3 regions of the Rhizobium sp. CB3090 genome follow, and region 2 is predicted to be linked to each of the others. Evidence: predicted binding sites of a transcription regulator. Region 2 holds the regulator's gene; each other region holds the start of a gene.
The links. Region 2 encodes PhoB, which activates phosphate uptake and scavenging genes when phosphate is short. Its sites were predicted from a motif close to TGTCATNNANCTGTCAT; they were not measured.
Positions count from the first base shown of each region.

Region 1: a site for PhoB is predicted at 3,480-3,496, ahead of QA646_RS07965 (LTA synthase family protein). Genes of this name have one in related genera too.
Region 3: a site for PhoB is predicted at 1,841-1,857, ahead of QA646_RS17420 (inorganic phosphate transporter). Genes of this name have one in related genera too.

Region 1 is NZ_CP121662.1:1,639,636-1,645,875, forward strand. It holds gene QA646_RS07950 (hypothetical protein) at 1-719, shown strand, start outside; gene QA646_RS07955 (hypothetical protein) at 805-1,632, opposite strand; gene QA646_RS07960 (NAD+ synthase) at 1,663-3,342, opposite strand; gene QA646_RS07965 (LTA synthase family protein) at 3,532-5,460, shown strand; gene QA646_RS07970 (DUF1003 domain-containing protein) at 5,645-6,181, shown strand.
Region 2 is NZ_CP121662.1:131,180-137,419, forward strand. It holds gene pstA (phosphate ABC transporter permease PstA) at 1-844, shown strand, start outside; gene pstB (phosphate ABC transporter ATP-binding protein PstB) at 859-1,674, shown strand; gene phoU (phosphate signaling complex protein PhoU) at 1,726-2,439, shown strand; gene phoB (phosphate regulon transcriptional regulator PhoB) at 2,472-3,155, shown strand; gene QA646_RS00695 (IS1182 family transposase) at 3,271-4,641, shown strand; gene QA646_RS00700 (GcrA family cell cycle regulator) at 4,789-5,313, opposite strand; gene QA646_RS00705 (aspartate aminotransferase family protein) at 5,739-6,240, shown strand, end outside.
Region 3 is NZ_CP121662.1:3,630,980-3,637,219, forward strand. It holds gene QA646_RS17415 (MucR family transcriptional regulator) at 1-114, shown strand, start outside; gene QA646_RS17420 (inorganic phosphate transporter) at 191-1,792, opposite strand; gene QA646_RS17425 (hypothetical protein) at 2,063-2,371, shown strand; gene QA646_RS17430 (hypothetical protein) at 2,512-2,994, opposite strand; gene QA646_RS17435 (CbtA family protein) at 3,182-3,922, opposite strand; gene QA646_RS17440 (CbtB-domain containing protein) at 3,935-4,144, opposite strand; cobalamin riboswitch at 4,200-4,272, opposite strand; gene QA646_RS17445 (histidine phosphatase family protein) at 4,372-4,935, shown strand; gene QA646_RS17450 (SURF1 family protein) at 5,041-5,820, opposite strand; gene cyoD (cytochrome o ubiquinol oxidase subunit IV) at 5,901-6,240, opposite strand, start outside.

The DNA.
Region 1 (6,240 bases), 1.5 Mb from region 2:
CCTTACTGGCAGCTTCGCCGGCTTTGGCGCAGACGAATACCCTCTGCGACGAACTGCATGGTCGGTATGCCAATATCACGCAAGTTGTCGGCGCCAGCGCCGAGACACGGCAGCTTTCGCGCGCTATCGCTCAACAGAATCTGATGATCCGGCAGCTAAAAAGCGATATGCGCAATCAGGGCTGCTCTTCAGACAGCGTGGTGATCTTCGGTTCCGGCTCCGGGGATAGTGGCGCCTGCGACGAGATGCAGACGTCACTAGACCGGATGCAGCAGGACCTTAGTTCGCTGATGGATGAGCGTGAGCTGAGTTTGACCCGCGTCGACGCCGAAGGGGCACAACGGCGCCAATTGCTGGCCATCATGCAACGCAATGGCTGCAACGCCCCCGCGTCGGCCGAGCCGGATACTGTTATCAACACCCGGTTGAAGCAGGAGCCTTACGCGCCTGAAGAGCAGTCGTTCGCGCAACCGGAAAGCTCGATCACGTCGATCGAGACGCACAGGCCCCAGACGGACGCGACGCTGCCGCAACGGCAGATGCCGGCAGCGTCGGCGCCGGCGGTCACCCAGATTCAGCCCAGACAAATGCCGGCGGACCGGCCTTACGATCCCTCGGCAAACAAGGTGCGCCAGGTCGGACCGCAATTCCTCGCGACAGACCAAGGTGGCATCGATCTCAAACATCCGAAAGCGGCCGGTCCGCAGCCGGCACAATAGGCGCTCTCAGCAGCGCGGCAACCGCCTCATCGTCTGTCTCCAAAACCAACTCAGGAACAGCCGGATGCTAACTTGTCCAGTGAGATCAAGCCGGCTCGTAGCGGACATAGGCGAACTCGTCACCATCCGGAGACCAGTTCGGCACATTGATCGTCCCCTGTCCGCCGAAAAGCTCGAACAGCGTCGTGAGATTACCGCCATCCATATCCATCAGCCGCAGCCGGACGTGGAGGTCGCGCGGATGGTCGAAGACGTCGGGGTCGTAGGAGAGCAGCACGACCTTGTCGTTCTTCGGCGATGGATGGGCGAACCAGTTGCCGTAATTGTCGTTGGTTATCTGCTCCAGCCCGGTTCCGTCTGGATGGATGCGCCAGATCTGCATCAGGCCAGTGCGGCTTGAGTTGAAATAGATCCATTGCCCATCGGCGGAATAGTCGGGCCCATCATTGCGGCCTTCGCCATGCGTCAGCCGCGTCTCTTCGCCGCCATCGATCGAAATCGTGTAGATATCGAAAACATCATCTCGAATGCCGCAATAGGAAAACTGCTGCCCATCGGGAGACCAGCCATGCCAATAGGAGGGCAGATTCTGCGTCACCTGCCGCGGCGTGCCGCCCTCAGCCGGCAGGACATAGATGCAGGACTTGCCGTGCTCCGTCTTGTCGGAAATGGCGATCAACGAACCGTCAGGCGATATGCCGTGGTCGTTGTTGCAGAGCGTCGCAAAACCGGTATCGACCTGAATGGCCTCGGCCTTGCCGTCGAGCGCGAGCCGATAAAGCAGGCCATCGCCATTCAGCAGCAGATAGCGCCCGTCCGGCGAAAAATTCGGCGCTTCGACCAGCCGTTCGGTCTGCCAGACGACGCGGTTTTCACCGGTACGAATATTATAGATCTCGACCGAACTGCGCATTGGCTCTCCATTCGCGGCAGGGCGCCGCGATCAGCGATCGCGGAACCGGTTGGTGATCGGATAGCGCCGATCGCGACCGAAATTCTTCTTGGTGATCTTCACGCCCGGCGCCGATTGGCGGCGCTTGTATTCGGCGAGATAAAGCAGATGTTCGACGCGATGGACCGTCGCGACATCATGCCCACGCGCAACGATCTCCTCGACCGCCATTTCCTTTTCCACCAGGCACTCCAGAATATCGTCGAGCACCGGATAGGGTGGCAGCGAATCCTGGTCCGTCTGGTTGGGCCGCAGCTCGGCCGACGGCGCCTTGTCGATGATGTTGAACGGGATCACCTCGCCCGACGGGCCAAGCGCGCCTGGCGGCACATGCAGATTGCGCCAGCGCGACAGCGCATAGACCTGCATCTTGTAGAGGTCCTTGATCGGATTGAAGCCGCCATTCATGTCGCCATAGAGCGTGGCATATCCAACAGACATTTCCGACTTGTTGCCCGTGGTCACCACCATCGAGCCGAACTTGTTGGAAATCGCCATGAGAATGGTGCCGCGGGCACGACTCTGCAGATTTTCCTCAGTGATGCCGCTGTCGGTGCCTTCGAACAGATCCGAAAGCGCCGAAGTGAAGCCGACCACCGGCTCCTCGATCGGCACGATGTCGTAGCGGCAGCCGAGTGCCTTGGCACAATCGGCCGCATCCTTCAGTGAATCCTGCGAGGTATAGCGGTAGGGCAGCATGACGGTGCGTACCCGCTCTTCGCCGAGCGCATCGACGGCGATGGCAGCGCAGATCGCCGAGTCTATGCCGCCGGACAGGCCAAGCACGACCGATTTGAAGCCGTTCTTGTTCACATAGTCGCGGAAGCCCAGCAGGCAGGCGCGGTAGTCGGCCTCCTCGCCTTCCGGAATATGCGCCATCGGACCTTCGGCGCAGTACCAGCCATCGCCGTTCTTCTTCCACGTCGTCACCGCCAATGCGGTTTCAAACTGGCTCATCTGAAAGGCCAGCGACTTGTCAGCATTGAAGCCGAAGCTTGCGCCATCGAAAACCAGTTCGTCTTGACCGCCAACCTGAGCGGCGAAGATGAGTGGCAAACCTGACTCGATCACCTGCCGCAATGCGACCTGGTGACGGACATCAACCTTGCCGCGATAATAGGGCGAGCCATTCGGAACCAGAAGAATTTCCGCCCCGCTTTCGGCCAGCGTCTCGCAGATGCCGAGATCGTTCCAGATTTCCTCGCAAATGGGAATACCGATGCGAACGCCTCGAAAATTGACCGGCCCTGCAATAGTACCTTCGTCGAAGACGCGCTTCTCATCGAATTCGCCATAGTTCGGCAAATCGACCTTGTCCCTGACGAAGATGATCTTGCCGCCATCGAGCACGGCGACCGAATTGTAGCGACCGGTCTCGTCCTGCCGTGGAAAACCGATAACGACACCGGGCCCGCCATCGGCGGTATCGGCCGCAAGGCTTTCCACAGCTTTCCGGCAAGCGCGGATAAAGGCCGGTTTCAGCACCAGATCCTCCGGCGGATAGCCGGAGATGAACAACTCCGTCAGCAACACAAGCTGCGCGCCCTCGCGCGCCGCCTCGGCCCGCGCTTCCCGAGCCTTGGCAAGATTGCCGGAGACATCGCCCACCGTCGGGTTGAGCTGGGCGACAGCGATGCGGATGGTCTGGGTGATGGGGCTTTGTTCTGTCATGCCATATATCTAGCGAGCGCAATCCCGTCCCGCAACAGCCTTCGGCCCTCTTCCTGCGCCAAAGAATACGGCACCCGTATGGGAGGTATTTTGCCACCGAAAAATCGTAAGTAAGCCTTGCGGTTCACCCGCCGTTCATGACAGAGAGATGACAATTATATGAAGGTTTTGTAATAATTGGAGAGGCCTTTGGTCGCGCTGGTCCCCAGTTCTGTATTGGCAGGCAGATTTGCCATTCTACAAAAGCTTGGTGCCGCGAGCCGACTACAGACGGCTTTACGTCAGCTTCTCAGCCTTGTTCTAACCTTCTTGCTTGCGCTCTTCACCGTCGTCGCGGTCGAATGGGTCGCACGCGGCGAGTTGACAGATCTCCCCGGCTATTTCATTTCGCCGATCCATCCGGGCTTCACCACGGTCGGCATAGTCATGTTGCTGATGTTGGTGCTTGACGCCTTGTTCAGTCGCGCGCACCAATCGATCCTGTTGATTGTGCCGTTGGCCTTGGTCCCGGCCTTCATCTCCAATCAGAAGCAGCATTATCTTTCCGATCCGCTCTATCCTTCGGACTTCCTTTTTGCACATCAGATCCTGGAACTCATGCCGGTGATCGTGCGTGAGCGTCCGTGGACTGCGGTTGCGGTCGCTGTCGGCATTGTTGCCTCGGTCATCGCTGTCGCCCTTCTCTGGCGCTATACTTGGCGACACGCGGCAGCGCTTTCGCGCAATGCAAGGATCGCGCGGCTATCCATCTGCTTGCCGCTCATGATCGTCTTTGTCTCGCAGATGGATCCGACGCAAAATTCGCTCATCAGGGAAAAGCTGCGCATCATCCCCATCGTCTGGGATCAGAAGGAAAATTACGGTTACAACGGCTTCATCATCGCATTCTCGCTGAACCTGCCGATGGCCGATGTCAAAGCACCTGCGGGGTATGGGCAAAATGCGATCGACGCCATACCTGCCCGCAACTATGGCTATCTTTCCGGCCCACGCGAAAAACCCGACGTCATCATGCTGATGAGCGAGTCTTTCTGGGACCCGACCCGGCTTACCAATCTCACCTTCACGCCCGATCCCATGCCGAACATCCGCGCGGCGCAGTCGGGCTATGTCTTCTCTCCCGAATTCGGCGGCATGACTGCCAATGTCGAGTTCGAGGCGCTGACCGGCTTCTCCAATGCATTCCTGCCCTATGGCAGCATTCCCTATCAGCAATATGTTCGCCGGCCGATGCCTTCGCTTGCCACCTTCTTCCGCGGCGAAGGCTATGCGGCGCGCTCCATCCATCCGTTCAGCGGCTGGTTCTGGAACCGCAACGAAGTCTACAAGGCTTTCGGCTTCGAGGAATTCCGCACCGAAGAGACCATGCCGCCAATGGAGAAGCGCGGCCTTTTTGCCTCCGATGACTCACTGATGAAGGAGATCATGCGCGAGGGCGACGCCATGGAGCGGCCATTTTTCTTCTTCGCCGTGACGCTGCAGGGCCACGGTCCCTATGAACCGCATCGCTATGCGGAGAATACGGTTGATATCAAAGGCGATCTGAGTGACGCCGATCGCGACACGCTTGCGACTTATACGCAAGGCGTTCGGGAAGCCGACCAGAGCTTGAAAATGCTGATGGATTGGGCTTCGAAGCGCGACCGTGAGACGATCATCGCTCTCTGGGGCGATCATCTGCCACCGCTTGGCACGGTCTATCCGGATACCGGTTACATGCCCGAACAGGTGGCGACCCGAAAAGCGCCGCTCGATGTGATGAAGCGGGAGCACCAAACGCCGCTGGTCATCTGGTCGAGCAGAAAGGGCGTGCGCAAAGATGTCGGAACGATCAGCCCCTCGCAACTGCCCTACCACATCCTCAAGACCGCCGGCTACGAGCACCCTTTCTACACCGGCTTTCTCGGCCGCCTGCAGAAGAAATACACCATCATTGATCGCTACCAATTGGCGACGCGCGACAATCAGGCTTTTCCGGATTGGGCTCGCAAGGAGCAAAACCTCGATCCGCTGATGCGCGACTATCGCTATTTACAATATGACGCGATGTTCGGACGCGAATATGGACTCGACCGCTTCTTTCCCTCGCATGCCTGGCTGGTTAGCCAGGGCAGCTAAAACACGTCGCGCAATGGTGCGCAGCGGTTTTGCGATAACGACATGCGCAAAATCAAAGACCTAAGCGCAAGGAGCGAATCCTGGAGATCGCGATGCGCTTTAGGCAGCAACGCTTTTTGCATTGCATTTGCATCGGGCAGTCGAATACTTGCCTCCAAAGCGACCGGATCTTTGGAGTATTCCCATGTATAGTCTACCCAATTTCGTTCATCAGCATTTCGACAAGACAGCCGAGGAGCTGGGCGAGATCGAGAAACGCGTGTTGAAAAAGGCGCATGAGCGCAAGATCATTTCAACCGATATCAACGCCGCTTTCTCAGCCGAGGCATCCACCGGCGAACGCCTCGCGGACAGCATTGCCCGCATCGGCGGCTCCTGGTCTTTCATACTTGCCTTCCTGGCCTTCCTCGTCGTCTGGTGCGTCATTAACACCGTCGTGCTCATGACCCGCGCCTTCGACCCCTACCCATTCATCTTCCTCAACCTCGTCCTCTCCATGCTCGCCGCGATCCAGGCCCCGATCATCATGATGTCACAGAACCGCCAGGCCGAACGCGACCGCTTCGAGGCCGCCAAGGATTACGAAGTCAATCTCAAGGCGGAATTGGAAGTTCTCTCCCTGCATCAGAAGATCGACCTGCAGGTTCTGACGGAGCTGTCGGCGGTACGGGGGGAAATAGAGAAACTGAACAGGCTCATGGCACAGAAGAACGGGATTTGATGTGCCATACTCTCATGATCGGAAATTGACTCTTAGCGATCCTCGTCTATTTTTGTAAT
Region 2 (6,240 bases):
CGACTCCGCCAATAAGGGTGAGATCGACCTGACGGCAGACGAAAAGGATCGCAAGGTCTCCGACCGGCAACTTGCCTGGATGAAACAGCTCGCTGCGACCGGCGCCCTGCACGAGGCGTTCAATACCGGCCTGTTCCTGTCGGGCAATTCCAGCCGTCCGGAGGCCGCGGGTCTCGGCGTCGCACTGATCGGCTCGTTCTATCTCATGCTGACCGTATTGGTCCTGGCGCTGCCCATCGGCGTTGCCGCCTCGATCTATCTCGAGGAATTCGCGCCGAAGAACCGGCTGACGGATCTGATTGAGGTCAATATCAACAATCTCGCCGCGGTGCCGTCGATCGTTTACGGCCTGCTCGGCCTCTCGGTCTTCATCAACTTCATGGGCTTGCCGCGTTCCGCCTCGTTGGTTGGCGGACTGGTGCTGAGCCTGATGACGCTGCCGATGATCATCATCGCCACGCGCTCGGCCTTGCGTGCCGTGCCGCCGTCGATCCGCAGTGCTGCCCTCGGTCTCGGCGCCTCGCGCATGCAGGTGGTGTTCCATCATGTCCTGCCGCTCGCCATGCCCGGCATCCTGACGGGCACGATCCTCGGTCTGGCGCACGCGCTCGGTGAAACCGCGCCGCTACTCTTGATCGGCATGGTCGCCTTCGTCGCCAATTATCCGGCGGGACCGCTCGATCCTTCGACGGCCCTGCCGGTGCAAATCTACATGTGGGCGAGTGAAGCAGAGCGCGCCTTTGTCGAAAGAACCTCCGGAGCCATTATCGTCCTGCTCTTCTTCCTCGTTGCGATGAACATCGGCGCCATCCTGCTGCGCCGTCGCTTTGAGCGGCGCTGGTGACAGGAGACGATGGAATGAACATGATGACGGAAGTCGCGAGCGAAAAAGCACTGGCCAGGAAGATGACGACGATCCCCTACAAGATGATCGGTCAGGCCGTCTCGGTCTATTATGGCGACAAGCGCGCGCTGTTCGACGTGGACCTGAACATTCGTGCCAACACGGTCACCGCGCTGATCGGTCCTTCCGGCTGCGGCAAGTCCACCTTCCTGCGTTGCCTCAATCGTATGAACGATACGATCGACACCTGCCGCGTCACCGGCAAGATCACGCTCGACGATCAGGATGTCTATGATAACGCCATTGACGTCGTTGAGCTGCGCGCTCGCGTCGGCATGGTGTTCCAGAAGCCCAATCCGTTTCCGAAGTCGATATACGAGAACGTCGCCTATGGGCCGCGTATCCATGGGCTGCATCGATCCAAGACCGACCTCGACCATATCGTCGAAACCAGCCTGCAGAAGGCCGGGCTGTGGGGCGAGGTAAAGGACCGGCTCTTCGAGGCAGGCACCAGCCTCTCCGGCGGCCAGCAGCAACGCCTTTGCATCGCGCGCGCCGTCGCCGTCAGTCCGGAGGTCATTCTCATGGACGAGCCGTGCTCGGCGCTTGATCCGATCGCCACCGCCAAAGTCGAGGAACTCATTCATGAGCTGCGAGAGAACTTCACGATCGTCATCGTGACGCATTCCATGCAGCAGGCAGCCCGCGTTTCGCAACGTACCGCAATGTTTCATCACGGCCATCTGGTCGAGGAGAACGATACCGATAAGATGTTCACCAATCCCGATGATTACCGCACGCAGGATTACATCATGGGCCGTTTTGGCTGATGATGCTCCCCGCGCGGCTCCCTTCACACCTTTCACCTAGAGGATAGAAAAATGGTCTCTACACACATTCTCTCTGCTTACGACGAAGACCTGAAGTTCCTGACGCGCCGCATTTCCGAAATGGGCGGCCTGGCGGAGCAGATGGTCAGCGACAGCGTCCGCGCGCTGGTAAACGGCGATGCTGCCCTGGCGCAGAAGGTCATCTCCGATGACGTCATTCTCGACCACGCCGAGCGCGAAGTCGGCGACAAGGCGATCGTCACCATCGCCCGCCGCCAGCCGATGGCTGCCGACCTTCGTGAAATCATGGGCTCCATCCGCATCGCCGCGGATCTGGAGCGCGTCGGCGATCTCGGGAAGAACACTGCCAAGCGCGTCATCGCCGTGCAGGGCACCGGCGTTCCGCGTCGTCTCGCCCGCGGCATCGAGCATCTCTCCGAACTGGCGCTCGTCCAGCTCAAGGAAGTGCTCGACGTCTACACGACCCGTTCGCCTGATAAGGCTGTGTCGATCCGCGAGCGCGATGAGGAAATCGACGCCATGTACACCTCGCTCTTCCGCGAGATGCTGACTTACATGATGGAAGATCCGCGCAACATCACCACCTGCACGCATCTTCTCTTCTGCGCCAAGAACATCGAGCGTATCGGCGACCATGCCACCAACATCGCCGAGACGATCTATTACATGGCAACCGGCGCCCAGCCCGAAGGCGAGCGCCCGAAGGACGATACCGCCAATACCGTCGGTGCGGTGACGGAATAAAGTAGACGCCAAGAGAAGGAGACCACAGGCGCATGGTTCCGAGAGTAGCTGTTGTAGAAGACGAGGAAGCGCTAAGCGTTTTGCTGCGCTATAATCTCGAGGCCGAGGGCTTCGAGGTCGACACCATCCTGAGAGGCGACGAAGCCGAGCTGCGCCTCCAGGAGCGCATCCCCGATCTTCTGATCCTCGATTGGATGCTCCCTGGCGTGTCCGGCATCGAGCTCTGCCGTCGGCTGCGTATGCGGCCGGAGACAGAGCGCCTGCCGATCATCATGCTCACCGCTCGCGGCGAGGAAAGCGAGCGCGTACGCGGTCTTTCCACCGGCGCGGACGACTATGTCGTCAAGCCGTTCTCGACGCCGGAGCTGATGGCCCGCGTCAAGGCGATGCTGCGCCGAGCCCGCCCGGAGGTTCTGTCCACGGTGCTGCGCTGTGGCGATATCGAACTGGACCGCGAAACACATCGCGTCCACCGCAAGAGCCGTGAAGTGCGCCTGGGGCCGACGGAATTCCGCCTGCTGGAATTCCTGATGTCATCGCCCGGCCGCGTCTTCTCGCGCTCTCAGTTGCTCGACGGCGTATGGGGACACGATATCTATGTCGACGAACGCACCGTCGATGTGCATGTCGGCCGCCTGCGCAAAGCGCTGAATTTCTCCAATATGCAAGACGTCATCCGCACCGTTCGCGGCGCGGGTTATTCCATGGAGGCCTGATCGGGCAACCGACTGGCCGCCAATATAGCGGCGGAAACAGAAAACGGGCCTTTCGGCCCGTTCAGACTGCTGACAAACCCCTGGCGATGCTGGGGATTTTGTGATTCATTGGGATATGTTGAAGAAACCCGCTGCCGAACAGACGGCGATCGAGATGGTGACGCTCGATAGCCTGGTGCCGAAGGATCACCTGCTTCGCAAGATCGATCAGGTGATCGATTTTTCCTTCATCCATGATCGTGTTGCCGGACTTTACTGCGCCGACAACGGCCGGCCGGCGCTCGATCCGACCTTGATGTTCAAGGCGCTGTTTATCGGCTATCTGTTCGGCATCCGCTCGGAGCGTCAGTTGGTGCGCGAGATCGAGGTCAACGTCGCCTATCGCTGGTTCCTGCGGCTGAGGCTGACGGACGGAGTGTTCGACGCCTCGACCTTGTCGCAGAACCGCCGCCGGCGCTTCAACGATCCCTGCGTAGCCCAGGATATCTTCGATCATATCGTCGAACAGGCGATCGCCCACAAGCTGGTCGACGGCACGGTGCTTTATACCGACTCGACGCATCTGAAGGCCAATGCCAACAAGGGCAAATACGATCTTGCCATGATCGAAAAGTCGCGTGCCGACTATTGGGCCGATCTCGACCGGGCCATTGAGGCCGAGCGTGTCGTGCACGGCCAGAAGCCGTTGAAGGAGAAGGAGCGCGAGCCGCAGGTCAAGGAGACCAAGGTCAGCCGCACCGATCCGGAGGCGGGCTATATGGTGCGCGACGGCAAGCCCAAGGGCTTCTTCTATCTCGACCACCGCACGGTGGACGGCAAGCTTGCCATCATCACCGACACCCATGTCACACCGGCCAACGTGCATGACTCGATCGTCTATCTCGATCGGCTGGACCGGCAGCGCCGCCGCTTCGGCTTCGACGTCGGTGCCGTCGGACTGGATGCCGGCTATGCCACGGCCGGTATCGCCAAGGGGCTGGAAGACCGGCAGATCCTCGGCGTCACCGGCTATCGCAATCCGACGCCGCCCAAGGCCGGCATGATGCGCAAGTCGAAGTTCGTCCATGACATGCAAGCCGATGGTTATCGCTGCCCCGAGGGTCAGCTCTTGACCTATGCCACCACCGACCGCAACGGCTACAAGCACTACACATCCGATCCGGCCATCTGCCAAACCTGTCCGCTGCTGGCCTCCTGCACATCCAACGCCAAAGCGGTCCGCTCCATCACCCGCCATGTCTGGCAAGATGCTCGTGAACGCACCGATGCCCACCGTCTCACCCCCTGGGGAAGGGCTATCTACAAGCGCCGCAAGGAGACGGTCGAACGCTCCTTTGCCGATGCCAAGCAACTGCACGGGCACCGCTATGCCCGCTTCCGAAGTCTCACCCGCGTCGCCTGCCAGTGCCTGCTGGCGGCAGCAGCGCAGAACATCAAGAAGATCGCCATGGCGCTCACCAAAGCACCCAAACCGAGCCTGGCGTGAGGGCCAGAGGCCGCCAACTTCCCCTCGCCGCACAGCCCAACTTAAAACAACCCATGGTCATAAAACAAAACCCGCCGAAAATATCGACGGGTTTGTCAGCAGTCTGAACGGGCCTTTCGGCCCGTTTTTCATATGGTTGGCACCGGTTCAGTGTGCCGCCCGGCGCCGGTCATGCACCGGCTGGTAAGCCAGGCGCTGATGATAGGTGCAATAGGGCGAAGAGTCCGGGCTGTCGTTGCCGCAGAAGTGAAAATCATCCTTCAGCGGGTCGCCGACCGGCCACTTGCAGGTGCGTTCGGTGAGCTCCGTCAGGCCGAGGCGGCGCGAGATCGGAACGACCACATTGGCGGCCGGGCGATATTCGATCTCGTGGACCGTATCGATCTCGACCTCTTCCTTGAGCATCGTCGCACCCTGCTGGCGGGTAACCGTGCGGGTTGCAACGCGCGAGGCGTAGTTCGGCGCCCGCGGGGCCGAGGTATTGCGTTTCGGGGCTCGAGCTGCAGTTGCCACGCCACCGGCTTTCGCTCGGCCCGGCAGGCTCAAGCGATGCACTTTGCCGATGACGGCATTACGACTGACACCACCGAGCTGTGCCGCGATCTGGCTGGCGCTCAAACCTTCGGACCACAGCTTTTTCAGCTTCTCGACGCGTTCGTCTGTCCAATTCATGCCCTGTCTCCGCTGTCGCGTTTCCGATGGCAGAATCCCTCACCATTGCCTCGCATTGGATCGAGGCGTGAAACGCTTTAAAATTGTGGTGACTAGTTCCGCCGCATGCAGTCTAGTAATTGGTTTTTAACCTAGTGTGAGGCTGACTCCGTGACAAGAGTCGCGGGAATCTTGAGGAATCGATTTCGAGGTTTTCCCCAACTTGCTATACGTGAGTGGCATTTATGCAATATCAGTTGTGGAAGACATGCCCTCCATCCAGAGGCGCTCTGCCGCACCTGCTAAATCGCCAGTTTTGTTGACATCGCGGTGCAAAACATCAATAGTGCCCACGCCGCCGCAAGGCGGCATTTTTGATTTTCCAGGGCCCGTTTCACGTGAAGGGAACGATTGGCCCTAAAGGTTGTGATCGAGGAGAATGCGCCATGGCTGAAACCGCGCCGCTTTATGACACCTATATGCGTGCTCCGCTGCGGTTCGAGCGAGGCGAGGGCGTATGGCTGATCACCGAGACCGGCGAGCGCTATCTCGATTTCGCCGCGGGTGTCGCGGTGAATTCGCTTGGCCATGCCCATCCCCATCTGGTTGCAGAGCTGAAATCGCAGGCCGACAAGGTCTGGCACCTGTCCAATCTCTATGAGGTGCCGGGCCAGGAGAAATTGTCGAAGCGCCTGACGGATGCCACTTTCGCCGACAAGGTGTTCTTCACAAACTCCGGAGCCGAGGCACTGGAATGCGCCATCAAGACGGCGCGTCGCTACCAGTTCTCCAAGGGGCATCCCGAGAAATATCATATCATCACCTTCGAAGGCGCCTTCCATGGCCGCACGATCGCGACGATCGCTGCCGGCGGCCAGGATAAATATCTCGAAGGTTTCGGCCCGAAGGCCCCCGGCTTCGACCAAGTGCCGTTCGGCGATCTCGATG
Region 3 (6,240 bases), 410 kb from region 2:
AAATGGGGTCTTGCTCCCAATTATCCGATGGTCGCCCAGAATTATGCGAACCGCCGTTCGGAACTTGCCAAACTCTCCGGCCTCGGCGCCAACGGTAACAAGCCGCAAGAATAATGGCGCCCGCGCGGAGGACGCCAATCTCTTGACGATATTTTGCCGGCTAGCCAGTTCTATAGCCCGGCGACGCCGGTCAGAAGACCTGGCGAAGCAGGATGAAGAGTACGAATGCGAGCGCGATCGAGGCCGGCAAGGTGAGAATCCAGGCCATCAGCATGTTGCGCACGGTGGACCATTGCAGACCGGAACCATTCGCGGCCATGGTGCCGGCGACGCCGGAGGAGAGGACGTGCGTCGTCGAAACCGGCAAGCCGAGATGGTCTGCCGCACCGATCGTCAGCATGGCGACGACTTCGGCTGCAGCGCCCTGACCATAGGTCAGATGCGTCTTGCCGATCTTTTCGCCGACAGTCACCACGATGCGCTTCCAGCCGACCATGGTACCGAGCCCGAGTGCCAGCGCCACTGCAACCTTCACCCACAGCGGAATGAACTTGGTCGCGTGATCGACGGCGGCGTGATAGCTGGTGACGGCCTTCAGGTCGTCAGTGTTCATCGGCAGCAGCTTCTGCTTGTCTATCAGCTTCAGCGATTCACCGATCAGATAGATGTCGTTACGAACGTTGCCGACGAGGCCGTTCGGCAGCTTTTCGACGCTTGGATAGGCGGCGATCTCGGCACTGGTGGCATGGATATAGGCCTGCAGTGCCGGCGTGGTTGCGTCCGTCCAGGTCTTGCTCTTCACGGCATCGCTGACCGCAGCCTTCGGGTCTGCAGGCGTGGCAACGCCGGGCTTCACATACTTGCCGAGGACGGTCTCGACCTGCGCCGAGGCTGCCTTGTAGGCATCAAGGTAATTGACATCGGGCGTCCGGTTCAGTGCAAACGCAGTCGGTACGAGGCCGATAAGGATGAGCATGATCAGACCCATGCCCTTCTGGCCGTCATTCGAACCATGGGCGAAGCTGACTCCGGTGCAGGTGAAGATCAGCAGGCCGCGAATCCAAAGCGGCGGCGGCGCATTGCCTTTCGGCGCTTCATAAAGGTTCTTGTTGCGGATCAGAATTTTGGCGACCAGCAACAGCACCGCGGCCAGGCAGAAACCGATGATCGGCGATAGCAAGAGTGACATGCCGACGCTGCTTGCCTGCGACCAGTCGACGCCGCTCGTCGCGGACCCGGCCGGTGCGAGGAACTGATTGGCAAGGCCGACGCCGATGATAGAACCGACGAGCGTATGCGAACTCGACGCCGGCAGGCCGAGATACCAGGTGCCGAGGTTCCACACGATGGCGGCGGTCAACAGGGCGAAGACCATGGCAAGGCCGGAGCCGGAACCGACCTGAAGGATCAGTTCAACGGGCAGCAGCGCCAGAATGCCGAAGGCGACCGCACCGGAAGAGGTCAGCACGCCGAGAAAATTGAAGAAGCCTGACCAGATAACTGCAAACTCGGCCGGCAGCGAACGCGTGTAGATGACGGTTGCGACCGCATTTGCCGTATCATGGAAACCATTGACGAATTCAAAGCCGAGCGCGATCAGCAGCGCCAATCCGAGAAGGATCCACGGAACCGCAGCGGCATTGGCAAGATCGCTGCCAAGGGCATAGCCGACATAGACAAGGCCGCCGAGCACGACGATGCCAAAGATCGGCAGAAACCATTTTGCGGAAGCGCCTGTGCCGTGAATGGGGTGATTGCCACCCTCCGAATTGCTTGAAACGACGTCGACCATCTCAAACTCCCTTGTGGCAAAGTAAGGTTCTTCATGTAAGCGCCGTTAATGAAGCTCTCATGACGCAAAAGGGATGCTTATGCAGGCGCGGTTGTATCGGCGCTCGCTGGCAAATGTGCCTCGCGTTAAACGGCAACACATGGATTGTCGCCTCAACTTCACGTTCAACATCTTGATTTTGCCGTGAAAATGCCTTTTTCGGTTCACCCGGCATTCAGCCTGTAGGCGTTTAAATCCGCATGTAAGGGACTTGAATGGAGGATCATCACGATGAGATTGTCCGTGATTGCCGTTGCTGCCGTGCTTGGCAGCATCGCCGTATCTTCGGCAGACGCGATGCCCATCGCCGCTGTTGGCACCGTAGCCAAAGCACCGGTCATCAATGTCGATTATGCCTGCGGCCGCGGCTGGCATTTGACGCCTCGGGGCGTATGCCGGCCGAACCGCTGGGGACCGCCGCGCGGTTATGGTTGGGGATACTACAGACCGCCACCGCCGCGTTGGGGCTGGTATGGCCATCGCCCCTATTATCGTGACGGATGGGATGGTGGCTGGCGCGGCCGGCCGCGAGATTGGTAAAAGCCAGACACAGCGCCGTCCGGTGTCGGCGGATGTCGTCTAGAGCGGTTCAGCGTTTCACGGAATCGCTTTCCCGCTCTATCTCTTTGTTTTTACGCATTCCGGACGGAAAATCGCTGAGCACTTTTCCTGGAAATGCTCTAATCGGCAACAGCCGGTTTCGTCCGCAGGAGCCGCGCGGTCCACCACAGCGCGGCCACTGCCGTCATCAGTGCCAGCATCGTTGCGGCGAGGCTTTTGCCGTGCAGAAAGATGCCGGCAAGTCGCGGCCGGATGAGGTCGGCCGTATTGAAGCTCTCGCCGCTGAAACGGCAGAGAACAAGCGACAGGTTGTTGCGCACCAGTGCGCTGTCGATTTCGGAGACGAGGTCGCCGGCGGCCGCCCTTTCGTCCTTCATCTTGCGCATCTGCAGCAGCACCATCTTGGCGGCGGCGAGATAGGCATGCGAGCATTCGTTAAAGGGGCTGTCCTCATTCCCGGCACTTCCCGGCATGACACCCCAAAGGCAATAGGCGCGCTGGATCAGCGTGAAGTTCAACACGCGACGGAAGGCTTCGTCCGTGTCGGATGCCGATGAGGCCAGCGCAACGATCCGCCCGTAATAGGGAGCGATCACGGCCATCTCGCCATGGGTCAGGCTTGGTATCGGAATGCCCGCCTGACTTCCGGACGATCCGCTGGTATGCGCCTTTGCCTCTATTGGCAGGCTGAGGGTGCAAGCCAGGCAAAATATCGAAAATAGAATGGCTGATTTCAGCAAGTAAGTCCCACGCATGAAGGCACGCGTGGGACATGTCAGGCTTGCCATTTCAGGCCCGGCGCGCGGCTGTGCGACCGTAGCGAACCTGCGGCAGGTCGCGTTCGGCCCACGCGCCGAAGGCGAGGCCAAGGGTCGTCCACAGGATCGCGTGCATGCCGAGCGAGGCGATCCGGAATCGCCAGAGTACGACGGCAGAAAACTGCTCCGGCACTTCGTTGATTGTCGGCAGCAGGTATTGCACCAGGCCGATGAACACGATGTAGGCGATGCCGGCGAAGATCGCACCGTTCCATGATCCGTACCGCGCCGCCAACTGACGGGCGAGGGATACAGCGGCAACCATGGCGACGATGGAGGCCACGATCATCACGAAGAACAACTCGGTCCTGGCGCCGATCGTATCCGGATTTCCGACTGCCGGCGGATTGGCGGGATATTTGATGTCGGGAACCAAAGAGATGGCGATGAAGGCGCCGATCGCCAGCAATGCGGCAGTTCCGCGCGCGCCGAAGGGGCTGACGCGGCCATAGACATAGGCGAAAACGAGGGCAAAGAGCCCGCCTATTGCCGCGGCATACACTATGCTCCCGGCGAAGAGACCGAGGCCGGCCTGGGTGGCACGGCTGACGATTTCCGGTTCCGGCATTTCGCCTGCCGCCTGGGCAGCCTGCTCTTCAAACGCAATTGCCCGATCGACGAGCGGCTCGCCGAACGTATGGGCGAAAGCGAAAATGAGAATGCCGGCAAGCACTCCGACCAGCATGCCGCGGAGCAAAAGGCGTCCAACCATGGGCGTTGCCCCTTAGTGGCAGGGGAATCCGAGCAGGTGGCGCGCGTCATGCACGAATTCGTGCACATAGGATCCGGAGAACAGCGCCGTCGCGCCTTCTTCGGCGCCGATGAAATAGATCGCCAGCATGAGGAGAAGCCCGGCGAAGATCGCCCAGGGCAGGATTTCGCCAGCCGGGATCGGCGTTGGGATTGCGGTCGGTGCGAATGTGGTGTCAGACATTGTATTTCCCTCTTTGAATAACGCGTTCCATTTGCGGAAGGGGGTTACGGGAAGGGTCTGGCTTTCTAGGGGCGGTATCCGCCCTTCGATTACAGTGGCGCGACCGCGCCGGGATTTCACCGGCTTCCACACCCGTAAGCCTAAGTTTATATCTGGCTGCAAATATAGTTGTCAATCAAACGCCATCGCGATGCGAAATCGCGACAAGTATGGAGTTATCGAGCTGTATGAAAGGACGTCTGAGCTGGATTTGTCACGGGCCGACGCGCGCCAATCGTGAGGGATGCTTTCCCGACGACGAGCCGCTGGAGCCAAAAGCGCTCGAGCGAATTCAACCGACGTCCAGGTTCGGAACGGTCGATCGGGCATGGACGAGCCCGGCGCTCCGGGCCTGCCAGACGGCTGCGGCTTTGGGGCTTGAGTGCATGATGGAGCCGTCTTTCCGGGAATGCGACTACGGGCGCTGGCAAGGCAGGCCGATCACCGACCTCCATGAGACCGATCCGGAAGCACTGTCGCAGTGGATGCTGGACTTCGATGCGGCGCCGCATGGCGGCGAATCCCTGTCCGCCGTGCTCGCCCGCGTCGGCGATTGGATGAAGGCTCACATCGGCGATGGCGGTCATACGGTCGTCGTCACGCATGCGACGGTCATTCGCGCCGCCATTCTCCATGTGCTGCAGGCGCCGCCTCCGGCGTTCTGGACCATCGACATCGAGCCGCTCGGCATCGTGGAGATGACCAGCGACGGCCGTCGCTGGCAGCTTCGCTTTCCGAATGCCGCGAGGTAGCGCTCTAATGCATGTCGCGCAAAAGTGTGCGGCGGTTTTGCGAAAACGACATGCAAAAACAAAGAGCTAAAGTTTGGGAGCGAATCCGAAAGATCGCGACGAGCTTTAGCCGCGCGCCTTCGCCCGCTGCCGCTCGAAATAGATGAGATAGGCGGCAAGGCCTGACGTCATCACGGCAAGCCCGTACCAGGTGATGGCGTAGACGAGATGATTGTTGGGAAAGACGATCTGCGTCAGGCCGCCGACCGGCAGATCGCCCGGATTCTTCTTGTCGTCTGCATCGATAAAATAAGGCGCGACGTTTTGAAGGTTCCGCGCGGCGGCGATCGCTGCGATGTCCCGGGAATACCAGCGCTCTTCCGCCGGCACGTTGGAGCGCAGCAGCGTGCCCTTCGGCTCGCTGATCCGCAGCAGGCCTGTGACGGTCGCCTCGCCGGTTAGCTCGCCGGCGGGGCGGGTATTCGGATTGCGCTTGTCGGCCGGCACAAAACCGCGATTGACGATGATAATCGTACCATCAGGCTCCTTCATCGGCGTCAGCACCCAATAGCCGGGGCCGAGCGCGGTCGAGGCATACACTTGCGCTTCCTTGTCGTTGAGGAAGGTGCCGGTTGCCTGGACGTGCTTGTATTCATAGCCGGCGGCGTCGATCGCCGCCCATTCCGCCGGGCCGGGAGCGGCCACGGGCGGCGCATGCACGCGGGCATCGACGCGGGCGATCAGATCCAGTTTCCAGGACAGCCGCTTTACCTGCCATGTGCCGAGCGCAATCAGCCCCGCGGTCAACAGCAGAAGCAGGATCACCCAGATGGCAAGCGCGAGCGCGGAGCGCGGTTTTTCAGAAAGGGAGGGGGTCGGGATATGAGTCAAGGCGCAAAACTCCATCGGATGCTCGGCGCAGCTTCCCGGCGGCGCAACGCCGGAAATGACGGCGGGCATCCCTCAGGACGCCCGCCGCTTGGTCGTTACGGCATGTTGCGCATCATGTCGGGCGACATGGGCATCATGTTGGAATTGAGGTGGTGCATGACCCAGAGCGAGCCGGAGAGCGCAATGATCACCAGCACGATGGTGAAGATCAGCGCCATCATGTTCCAGCCGCCTTCCGACTTGGTGTTCATGTGCAGGAAATAGATCATATGCACGATGATCTGGATGGCGCCGAAGACCATGATCAAGGCCGCGGTGACGGTCGGGTCGGAGAAGACCTTGGCCATGACCAGCCAGAAGGGAATGGCGGTCAGGATGACGGAGAGGATGAACCCCGTCATGTAGCTCTTGAACGTGCCGTGTCCGGCCTCGTGG